2 regions of the Streptomyces sp. LE64 genome follow, and region 1 is predicted to be linked to the other one. Evidence: riboswitches for the same ligand, from Rfam matches in the RefSeq annotation. Region 1 holds a riboswitch; the other holds the start of a gene.
The links. A riboswitch is a leader RNA that binds a small molecule or an ion and turns the genes downstream of it on or off. The one in region 1 is predicted to bind glycine.
Positions count from the first base shown of each region.

Region 2: linked by a shared signal. The riboswitch ahead of gcvP (aminomethyl-transferring glycine dehydrogenase) and the one ahead of gcvT (glycine cleavage system aminomethyltransferase GcvT) in region 1 are both predicted to bind glycine.

Region 1 is NZ_CP199708.1:4,820,144-4,825,851, forward strand. Features, by position in the region: gene ACSMX9_RS21790 (L-serine ammonia-lyase) at 1-364, opposite strand, end outside; gene glyA (serine hydroxymethyltransferase) at 616-1,884, opposite strand; gene gcvH (glycine cleavage system protein GcvH) at 1,906-2,286, opposite strand; gene gcvT (glycine cleavage system aminomethyltransferase GcvT) at 2,460-3,575, opposite strand; glycine riboswitch at 3,608-3,728, opposite strand; glycine riboswitch at 3,729-3,822, opposite strand; gene ACSMX9_RS21810 (AAA family ATPase) at 4,032-4,751, shown strand; gene ACSMX9_RS21815 (enhanced serine sensitivity protein SseB) at 4,856-5,638, shown strand.
Region 2 is NZ_CP199708.1:544,275-549,982, forward strand. Features, by position in the region: gene gcvP (aminomethyl-transferring glycine dehydrogenase) at 1-2,177, opposite strand, end outside; glycine riboswitch at 2,349-2,444, opposite strand; gene ACSMX9_RS02340 (PRC-barrel domain-containing protein) at 2,557-2,940, shown strand; gene ACSMX9_RS02345 (DNA polymerase IV) at 2,850-4,289, opposite strand; gene ACSMX9_RS02350 (MerR family transcriptional regulator) at 4,354-4,992, opposite strand; gene ACSMX9_RS02355 (bifunctional nuclease family protein) at 5,216-5,689, opposite strand.

The sequences.
Region 1 (5,708 bases):
GCAGGGCCTGGCGGCGGTGCAGGACGAGGTCCTCGTCGAAGGAGAACGGGATCTCGTGGGCGCCCAGCAGGCTGATCCGGCCGTCGGTCCTGATCCGTGCCACCCGCTGGTCGGCGTGCTCGACGTCCACCGTGCGCGGGGACTCGCCCTCCAGCCCGAGCAGCACCGCCTTGGGGGTGCCGTGCCCGTGGCCGGTGGCGCCGAGGGAGCCGTACAGTTCCGCGCGCACCGCGGCGGTGTGGGCGAGGAGGCCGTCGTTCTTGAGCCGGCGGGCGAACATCCGGGCCGCGCGCATCGGGCCCACGGTGTGGGAGCTGGACGGGCCGATGCCGATCGAGAACAGGTCGAAGACCGAGATGGCCACGGAAGACTCCTCGCTGACGGTCGGCGGACGTCGTTGTCCGCCGGGTGGTGCGGGCCGACCGGCACGGGGTGGGGCCGGGCGGGTTGGTGCGGGGGACCGGGTGGGTCCCCGGGACGGGGTGCGCCGGGACGGGGTGGGCCCCGGGGCCGAGCAGGCTTGATGGATCGTTTCTTCAAGTGTCGCCCGGGCGGGCGTCGGGGTGGGGACGGTGCGGCCCCGGTCGAGCCGGACCGGGGCCGCACCGCGGGGGACTACAGCCCCGGGTACAGCGGGTGCTTGTCGGCCAGGGCGGTGACCCGGGCCTTCAGCGCCGCGGCGACCGTCTCGTCGTACGAGGGCTTCAGCGTCTCGGCGATCACGTCGGCGACCTCGCGGAAGTCCTCGGCGGTGAAGCCGCGGGTGGCGAGCGCCGGGGTGCCGATCCGTAGGCCGGAGGTGACCATCGGGGGCCGCGGGTCGTTCGGGACGGCGTTGCGGTTGACGGTGATGCCGACCTCGTGGAGGCGGTCCTCGGCCTGCTGGCCGTCCAGCTCGGACTCGCGCAGGTCGACCAGGACGAGGTGCACGTCCGTGCCGCCGGACAGCACGTTCACGCCGGCCGCGCGGGCGTCCTCGCCCACCAGGCGCTCGGCCAGGATGCGGGCGCCCTCCAGGGTGCGCTGCTGGCGCTCCTTGAACTCCTCCGAGGCGGCGACCTTGAAGGCGACGGCCTTGGCGGCGACCACGTGCTCCAGCGGACCGCCCTGCTGGCCCGGGAAGACCGCGGAGTTGATCTTCTTGGCCAGCTCCTGGGTGGAGAGGATCACCCCGCCGCGCGGACCGCCGAGGGTCTTGTGCGTGGTGGTGGTGACGACATGGGCGTGCGGCACCGGGTTGGGGTGCAGTCCGGCCGCGACCAGGCCCGCGAAGTGCGCCATGTCGACCATCAGGTAGGCGCCGACCTCCTCCGCGATGCGGCGGAAGGCGGCGAAGTCGAGCTGGCGCGGGTAGGCGGACCAGCCCGCGACGATCAGCTTCGGCTTGGACTCCTTGGCGAGCCGCTCGACCTCGGCCATGTCGACCTGGCCGGTGGCGTCGTCCACGTGGTAGGCGACCACGTTGTAGAGCTTGCCGGAGAAGTTGATCTTCATGCCGTGGGTCAGGTGCCCGCCGTGGGCGAGGTTCAGACCCATGATCGTGTCGCCCGGCTTGAGCAGCGCGAACATCGCCGCCGCGTTGGCCTGGGCACCGGAGTGCGGCTGCACGTTGGCGTGCTCGGCGCCGAACAGCTCCTTGATCCGGTCGATCGCGATCTGCTCGACCACGTCGACGTGCTCACAGCCGCCGTAGTAGCGGCGGCCCGGGTAGCCCTCCGCGTACTTGTTGGTGAGCACCGAGCCCTGGGCCTCCATGACGGCGACCGGGGCGAAGTTCTCCGACGCGATCATTTCCAGGGTCGACTGCTGGCGGCGCAGTTCGGCGTCGACGGCGGCGGCGACGTCCGGGTCCAGCTCGTGCAGAGGCGTGTTCAGAAGCGACATCAGATGATCCCTAGTTGTGGGTCAGCCCGCGGAAAAGGCGGTGTAGTCGTCGGCGGTGAGCAGGTCCTCCGGCTCGGCCGCGACCCGCACCTTGAACAACCAGCCGCCCTCGAAGGGCGCGGAGTTCACCAGGGACGGGTCGTCCACCACGTCCTGGTTGGACTCCGTGACCTCGCCGGTCACCGGGGAGTACAGGTCGCTGACCGACTTCGTCGACTCCAGCTCGCCGCAGGTCTCGCCCGCGGTCACCTGCTGGCCCACCTCGGGGAGCTGGGCGTAGACGACGTCACCGAGCGCACCGGCGGCGAACTCGGTGATGCCGACCGTGGCCACGCCTTCGCCGTCGGGGGCCGACAGCCACTCGTGCTCCTTGCTGTAGCGAAGCTGCTGGGGGTTGCTCATGGTGGGAATTCTCCTGTACGCGGGGGAGTGCTGAGGAACGGGATGTCTGGCATGTGAGACGAGCGCCGGGATGCGCGTCCCGGCGCACGGGCGGCGAACGTCATGTACCGCGCGGGGACCCGGTGGAACCGGAGCGCGGTGCATCCGGGCGGGCCCGGTGGTGCGCGCGGAAACTACTTCCGGCGGCGGTAGAAGGGCAGTGCCACCACCCGGTACGGCTCGTGCGTACCGCGGATGTCCACCCCGACCCCGGCGGTGCCCGGCTCGGCGTGCGCGGCGTCGACGTACGCCATGGCGATCGGCTGGCCGAGGGTGGGGGAGGGCGCGCCCGAGGTGACCTCGCCGATCACCGTGCCGTCCGCGACCACCGCGAACCCGGCGCGCGGTACCCGCCGGCCCTCGGCGACCAGGCCGACCAGCTTGCGCGGGGGGTTCGCCGCGGCCTTCTCGGCGGCGGCCTCCAGCGCCGCCCGGCCGACGAAGTCGCCCTCCTTCTCGAACTTCACCACCCGGCCGAGACCCGCGTCGAAGGGGGTCAGCCCGGTGGTCAGCTCGTGCCCGTACAGCGGCATGCCCGCCTCCAGGCGCAGGGTGTCCCGGCAGGACAGTCCGCAGGGCACCAGCCCGACCGGGGCGCCCGCCTTGGTGAGCGCCCGCCACACGCCCTCCGCGTGCTCGGGAGCGACGAAGAGTTCGAAGCCGTCCTCCCCGGTGTAGCCGGTGCGGGCGATCAGCGCGGGGACCCCGGCGACCGTGCCGGGCAGCCCGGCGTAGTACTTCAACCCGTCCAGGTCGGCGTCCGTGACGGCGGCCAGGACGCCCGGCGCCTCGGGGCCCTGCACCGCGATCAGCGCGTAGGCGTCCCGGTCGTCGCGGACCTCCGCGTCGAAGCCCGCGGCCCGCTCGCGCAGCGCGTCCAGCACCGTCTGGGCGTTGCCGGCGTTGGCGACCACCAGGTACTCCGTCTCCCCGGTGCGGTAGACGATCAGGTCGTCCAGGATGCCGCCGTCCTCGCGGCAGATCATCGTGTACCGGGCGCGCCCCGTGGCGACGGTGCCGAGGTTGCCGACCAGCGCGTGGTCCAGCAGGTCCACCGCCTGCGTGCCGGTGACGGTGATCTCCCCCATGTGGGAGAGGTCGAACAGCCCGGCGCGGGTGCGCACGGCGTGGTGCTCGTCCCGTTCGCTGCCGTAGCGCAGGGGCATGTCCCAGCCCGCGAAGTCGGTCATGGTGGCACCGAGCGATCGGTGCAGCGCGTCCAGCGCGGTACGGCGGGGGGCGGTGCTCATGAAGGTGCTCCCAGGGCATGACGGCGAGATGGTCCTCCCCATCTGTCATCGGACCTGAGAGGTTCGCCGGGAGCCACGCCGCTGGGCGGCGGTCCGGTTTGCACCTTGGGTGGGACCGCGCGTACGACGTCGCGGTCCGCTTTTCAGATGTGCCTCGCCCGCGCGGTATCTGGGCCTGAGAGATTCAAGGGAGGGACTTGCTCCTTCGGCGCCCCGGTACGGCCGGGGGCTCTCCCGCGCGGGTTCAAGCGGCCGGTATGCAGTTGGCGGGCACATCATTGCACGCCCGCGCCGCCTTGGGCAGGGCGGCGTCCCCCCGACCCCGCGGCATCGGCCCGGGGCAGTTCCCGTCACGGGCCCGTGGCCGTATCCGTACGCGATCCGGACCCGCGAAATTACCCGCTCTTTACACTCTACGGGGAAGGCTCACGTGACGGACTGGAGGGGACGATCACGGTGAACACGACGAGGGGGTACGCGAGCGCCGCTGGCGTGGCGCTGCCCGAGCAGGCGGGTGCCGCCGCCGCGCGGGCGCGCGCGGAGCGGGCCGCCGCGGTGGTCCGGGACCTACGGGACCGGGCCGGCCGCGGGCCGCACGCGCTCCGGTTCGCCCCCGGTGACCTGGTGGTGGTGTCCGGGCTGCCGGGCAGCGGCAAGTCCACGCTGATGTCGCGCACGGTCCGCGACACCTCGGTCAGCCTCGTCCGCGCCGCCCTCGCGACCCCCGTCGCCCCGGCCCGGCGCATCGACTCCCAGGACACCCGCGACCGCTGGGCCCGCCGGATGCCCGCCGCCCTGCCGTACGCCCTGTACCGGCCGCTGGTGCGGGTCGCGCACTTCGCCGGCTTGCGGCGGGCGCTGCGCTCCGGGGAGAGCGTGGTGGTCCACGACTGCGGCACCCAGGCGTGGGTGCGCCGCTGGCTGGCCCGCGAGGCCCGGGCCCGCGGCACCCGACTGCACCTGCTGCTGCTCGACGTGGCGCCGGACACCGCCCTCGACGGGCAGCGCCAGCGGGGCCGGGGTGTGTCCCGGTACGCCTTCGCCCGCCACCGGCGGGCGATCGGCCGGCTGGTGGGGGACGCGCAGCGCGGGGTGCTGCCGGCCGGCTGCTCCTCCGCGGTGCTGCTCGACCGGGCGGCGGGCGGGGCGCTGCGGTCCATCCGCTTCGACGCGTAGGCCCGGACGGCAGCGCCGCCCGGCCCGAACGGGCGCCGGACGCCCGGAGCTTCGCGTTAGGGTGCCTGGCGCAGACGCAGCGCGGCACGAGCAGGTGGTTGACGATGGAGATTCCGGCCCAGACGCCCCAGCCCCCCACGGTCCCGGGTCCGCCCGGGGCCTGGCCGGTGAACGAGTTGGAGGAGGTGCTCGCCGCCTCCGTGGGGGTGCCCGGGGCCGCCCCGCGGATCGTCGAGGTGCTCGGCCGCAGCCGGATCTGGGTGCCGCTGCCGGCCGGCGGGGACGCCACCAGCACCACCCTGGACCTGCCCACCGTGGAGGTCGACGGCCAGGCATACGTGCCGGTCTTCACCTCCGCCGAGCAGTTCCGCCAGGTGGTGGGCGACCGGATGGGCGGCACCGTGGCGCCCGCCGTCGAGTTCGCCCGCGGACTGCCGCCCCAACTCGGCCTGGTCCTCAACCCGGACGGCACGGTGGGCGTTCCGCTGCCGCCGCCGGCCGTCGCGGAGCTGTGCCGCGCCGGTCGCACCGCCCTGGACGGCCCCACCAGCGGCGGTCGGGTCCGGCTCTTCCCGCCCGACTGGAAGGAGGACCCGATGGACTTCCTCGCCGCCGCCGGGGAGGAGTTCGCCGCGGTGGGCACGGTCACCACCGCCCGCCGCTGCCTGGCCAGCGTGGAGGGCGGCGCCCCGAGCCTGTTCATCGGGGTGGAACTCGACCAGTGCGAGGGCTCGGCCCGGGAACTGCCGTTGGACGCGCTGGGACGTGCGCTCGGACGGGTGCCCGTCGCCTGGGGGGTCAACCTGATCCTGCTGGACGTGGCGCGGGACCCGGTGGCCGACTGGATGCGCGAGCAGCTCCGCCCCTTCTACGTGCGGGAGCCCTGAGTGCGCCCGATACCACCAGCTGTGACGGACCTGGGACCGAGGCGTCGGCCGCGCCGGGGCGGCGCCGCTT
Region 2 (5,708 bases), 4.3 Mb from region 1:
GCCACCGGCCCGACCCCGGGCCCGCCGCCCCCGTGCGGGATGCAGAAGGTCTTGTGCAGGTTCAGGTGCGAGACGTCGCCGCCGAACCGCCCCGGCTTGGCCAGCCCGACCAGCGCGTTGAGGTTGGCGCCGTCGACGTAGACCTGGCCGCCCGCATCGTGCACGGCCGCGCAGATGTCGGCGACGTGCTCCTCGAACACCCCGTGCGTCGACGGATACGTGATCATCAGGACGGCCAGTTCCTCGCGGTGCCGCTCGATCTTGGCCCGCAGGTCGTCGACGTCCACCTCGCCGTCGTCGGCGGTCGCCACGACGACCACCCGCATCCCCGCCATGACCGCGCTCGCCGCGTTCGTCCCGTGCGCCGAGGAGGGGATCAGGCAGACCGTGCGCTGTTCCTCCCCGCGCGCCCGGTGGTAGCCGCGCACCGCGAGCAGACCGGCCAGTTCGCCCTGCGACCCCGCGTTCGGCTGGAGGGACACCTTGTCGTAGCCGGTGACCTCGGCGAGCCGGTCCTCCAGTTCCCGGATCAGCGTCAGGTACCCCTGGGCCTGCTCGGCGGGGGCGAAGGGGTGCAGCTGCCCGAACTCCGGCCAGGTGACCGGTTCCATCTCGGTGGTGGCGTTCAGCTTCATCGTGCAGGAACCGAGCGGGATCATGCCCCGGTCGAGGGCGTAGTCCCGGTCGGAGAGCCGGCGCAGGTAGCGCAGCATCGCCGTCTCGGAGCGGTACTGGTGGAAGACGGGGTGCGTCAGGTAGTCGTCGGTGCGCAGCAGCGCCGCCGGCAGGGCGTCCGGGACCGTTGCGTCCAAACCCTCGACGTCGGCGTCGGCTCCGAAGGCGGTCCAGACCGTCCCGAGTTGCTCGCGGGTGGTGGTCTCGTCGCAGGCCACGCCGACGTGGTCGGCGTCCACCAGCCGCAGGTTGACCCCGTCCTCGCGGGCCGCGGCCACGACGGCGGCGGCCCTGCCGGGCACCCGTGCCGTCACCGTGTCGAAGAACGCGCCGTGCACCACCTCGACACCGGCGGCCCGCAGGCCCGCCGCGAGGACCGCGGCGTGGCGGTGGGTGCGGCGGGCGATGGTCCGCAGGCCCTCCGGCCCGTGGTACACGGCGTACATACCGGCCATCACGGCGAGCAGCACCTGGGCGGTGCAGATGTTGCTGGTGGCCTTCTCGCGGCGGATGTGCTGTTCGCGGGTCTGGAGCGCGAGCCGGTAGGCGCGGTCGCCGTCGCGGTCGACGGACACGCCGACGAGCCGGCCGGGCAGGTTGCGGGCGAACTTCTCGTGCACCGCCAGGTAGCCGGCGTGCGGGCCGCCGAAGCCCATGGGCACGCCGAAGCGCTGGGTCGTGCCGACGGCGATGTCCGCGCCCAGTTCGCCGGGCGGGGTCAGCAGGGTGAGGGCGAGCAGGTCGGCGGCGACGGTGACGACGGCGCCCAGTTCGTGGGCCTGTTCGATGACGGGGCGCAGGTCGAGCACGGCCCCGGAGGCCCCCGGGTACTGGAGCAGGACGCCGGTGACGCCCCGCTCGGCGACCTCGGTGGGGATGCCGGCGGTCAGGTCGGCGACGACGACCTCCACCCCGGTGGGTTCGGCGCGGGTTCGGATGACGGCGACCGTCTGGGGCAGGGTGTCCGCGTCGACGAGGAAGACGCCGCCCTTGACCTTGCCGACCCGGCGGGAGAGCGCCATGGCCTCGGCGGCGGCGGTCCCCTCGTCCAGGAGGGAGGCTCCGGACGTGGGCAGCCCGGTCAGTTCGGCCACCGTCGTCTGGAAGTTCAGCAGGGCCTCCAGGCGGCCCTGCGAGATCTCCGGCTGGTACGGCGTGTAGGCGGTGTACCAGGCCGGGTTCTCCATGACGTTGCGGAGGATGACCGGCGGGGTGAAGGTGCCGTAGTAACCCAGGCCGATCATGGAGCCGAGGACGTCGTTGCGGTCGGCGAGGGAGCGCAGTTCGGCGAGGACCTCGGCCTCGGTGCGGGCCGCCGGCAGGTCGAGCGCCTCGGCGTTCTTGATGACGTCGGGGACCGCGGTGGCCGTCAGTTCGTCCAGCGAACCGTACCCGACCTGGGCGAGCATCTTGGCACGGGCTTCCGCATCGGGGCCGATGTGGCGCCGCTCGAACGGAATGCCCTGTTCGAGCTGGGAGAGCGGGGGACGGTTGACAGTCATTGCGGGGGCCTCCTGGTCGGTACGACCTGCGAGGGGCACCATGACGCGGGTGCCCGGACGGCCTCCCCCTCTGTCATCTCAACCTGAGAGCTTCACCGGGCGCGCGGCCCGACTTTCACCGTCGGTGAGGGCGGAGGTCCGGAAACCGCCCGCCCTGCTTTCCAGAGTGACCTCACCCGCGCGGTACTGGGGCCTGAGAGATTCCGGGGAGGATTTGCTCCTTCGGCGCCCCCGACCGTGGCCGGGGAGCTCTCCCGCACGGGGTCGACAGCCGCTTCCAGCCTACCAGCGGCTCTTCGCACGGGGCTTCGAGTGGCCGCCTGCGGAAATGTGCTCTTTCGTGGTGCTGACGGATGAGTTGCGACGAGCTGGAGGGCACGTGCAGACCGACATCGATCCGCGCAACCTGATCGGCCGCAAGGCGTTCGACCTCCACGGTACGAGGATCGGCACCGTGGACGAGGTCTACCTCGACGACGCCACGGGAGTGCCGGAGTGGGCGGCGATCCGGACGGGTCTGTTCAGCCGGGACGCGTTCGTCCCCCTGGAGCCCAGCGAACTGGTGGCGGGCACCCTCCGGGTTCCCTTCGAGCGCGCCCTGATCAGGGACGCCCCGGACTTCGGCGTGGGACGCCACCTCTCCCCCGAACAGGAGCTGCGGCTCTACCACCACTACGGGCTCGACGTGGCCTCCCCCGGCCCCGATGTCGGCGAGTGGGCCGCCGGCCCGGGGGACGAGCCCGAGCCGTCCGGGGAGCGGTAACCGTCCGCCACCAGGGGGACCGGGTCGGAGGGGGTGAGGTCGGGGTCGTCCACGGCGAAGGTCCGCACCCGGCCCGGCGGGGAGTCCGGGGTCTCGAAGCGCACCGTCACCCGCCCCACCCCGCTGCCCTGGACCCAGCCCGGCCCGTGGACGGCGTGGTGGACGTCGTGTCCGGCCGCCCACCGGGAGGACGCGCGGGCGGGCGACGCGGGGTCCTGCGGGCCTTCGGCCCCCGGATCGGCCTCCGCGTCGTCGGGCACCTCGGGCGGGTGCTCCCCGGCTGCCTGCGCGAACAGGTCCTCCTGGGTGTAGTCGGCGAGGCCGCTGACGCCCACGCCGAGGAGCCGCACGCCGCCGGTGGTGTCCACCGACTCCAGCAGGCGGCCGGCCGCCTCGCGGACCACCCTGGGGTCGTCGGTGGGGCCGCGCAGCGTCTCGGAGCGGGTGAGCGTCGAGAAGTCGTAGCGGCGCACCTTGAGCACCACGGTGCGGCCCGAATGGCCGGAGTCCCGCAGCCGTCGCACGCACCGTTCGGCGAGCCGTTGCACCTCCAGCCGCACCCGGGTCCGGTCGTGGATGTCGACGTCGTACGTGTCCTCCACGGACACCGACTTCGTCTCCCGTTCGGCCACCACCGGCCGCTCGTCGCGGGCGAGGGCCATCGCGTACAGGCCCGCCCCGTGGGCCTTGCCCAGCAGCCGCACCAGTTCGTCCTCACCGGCCTCGGCGAGTTCGCCGACGGTGCTGATGCCCGCCCGGCGCAGGTGGTCGCCGGTGGCGGGCCCCACCCCCGGCAGCACCCGGACCGCCATGGGGGCCAGCAGGGCCCGTTCGGTGCCCGCCCGCACCAGCAGCAGACCGTCCGGTTTGGCCTCCTCCGATGCGATCTTGGCGACCATCTTGGAGGCGGCCAGCCCGACCGACCCGGTCAGCCCCGTGGCAGCCCGGATGTCGGCGCGCAGTCGGGTGCCCACCGCGCGGGCGGACGCCTCGTCCCGGGCCGTGTCGCCCGCCTCCAGGTCCACGAAGGCCTCGTCCAGGCTGAGCGGCTCCACCAGCGGGGACAACTCCCGCAACATGCTCATCACCCGGTCGCTGATCTCCCGGTAGAAGCCGAAGCGGGGCACCAGGTAGGCGGCGTTCGGAGCGAGCCTGCGGGCCTGGGCCGTGGGCATCGCCGAGCGGACCCCGAACCGGCGTGCCTCGTAGGACGCGGTGGCCACCACCCCCCGCGGGCCGATGCCGCCCACCACCACGGCCTTCCCGCGCAGGCTGGGCTTGGCGGCCTGCTCCGCTGAGGCGTAGAAGGCATCCATGTCCAGGTGCAGGATGGTGGGCTGGTTCCTCACCCCTCCGATGCTGCACTACGGCGGTGACAACGCCCCGGCGACCCGGGGGCGGCCTCCCGCGAGGTCAGCCGGCGCGGTTGCGGCGCCGGGCGAGCTCGTCCGCCGGATTGTGGCCGATCAAGGTCTCCCCCGTGTCGACGCGCTCGCCGTGCAGTTGGGACAGGGCGCTCTCGACGTCCTGCCAGACCACGCCGACGGCGATGCCGAAGACGCCCTGGCCGCCCTGGAGCAACTTGTGCACCTCGTCGGGCGAACTGCACTCGTAGACGGTGGCGCCGTCGCTCATCAGCGTCAGCCGCTCCAGGTCGCGGAATCCGCGCTCCCGCAGGTGCTGGACGGCCGCCCGGATGTTCTGGAGGGACACGCCCGTGTCCAGGAACCGCTTCACGATCTTGAGGACGACCACGTCCCGGAAGCTGTACAGCCGCTGGGTGCCGGAGCCCTGTGCAGGCCGAACGCTGGGCTCCACCAGACCGGTGCGGGCCCAGTAGTCCAACTGGCGGTAGGTGATGCCGGCGGCGGCACACGCGGTGGGACCCCGGTAGCCGAGCGGTTCCGCGGCGCGCCGGGCGTCGTTCTCGGGCACCGGGAGGGGACGGGGCGGCACCTGGCCGACCCGACCGTCGTGGAGCGCGTACGGGCCGCCTTCCCCCAGGATCCGTCCGGGGGCACCCCCAGCCGTACCGTCGCCGCTGCTTCTCACGCCGACCTCCGTCCTTGACCTGCCCTCACGACGGTAGGCAGTCGCTCGGAGTGCGTCAACGATCGCCACACTCGCCACGCCGAGTGATAATCACCCTACGAGTGGTTTCCCGTGTCCGGTTGCGGGGAAAGGCTAGCCGAATGCGGTGAGAGGGCCGTCCCGGGACCGGGACGCCCCCCACCGTCCGGACGCTCGCACCGGCGGCGCGGGCCCGACGGTCCGGTCACTGGCTGTTGGTGCCGAAGTCCTCGGGGGAGATCTGGTCGAGGAACTCGCGGAACTTCTCCACCTCGTCCTCCTGCTCGTCGGGGATGGCGATGCCCGCGTCGGCGAGCACCCCGTCACTGCCGTAGATCGGCGTTCCCGTGCGCAGGGCCAGCGCTATGGCGTCCGAAGGGCGCGCACTGACCTCGACACCGCTTGCGAAGACCAGTTCCGCGTAGAAGACGCCTTCGCGGAGGTCCGTGATGCGCACTTCGCTCAGCTCCTGGCCCACGGCCTCCAGCACGTCCTTGAACAGGTCGTGGGTCAGCGGACGCGCGGGAGCCATGCCCTGTTGGGCGAAGGCGATCGCCGTCGCCTCCCCGGGCCCGATCCAGATGGGGAGGTAACGGTCGCCTCCCACTTCACGCAGAAGCACGATCGGTTGGTTGGAGGGCATTTCGACCCGGACACCTACGACGTCGAGCTCGTTCACACAGCAACCCTAGGCCGTG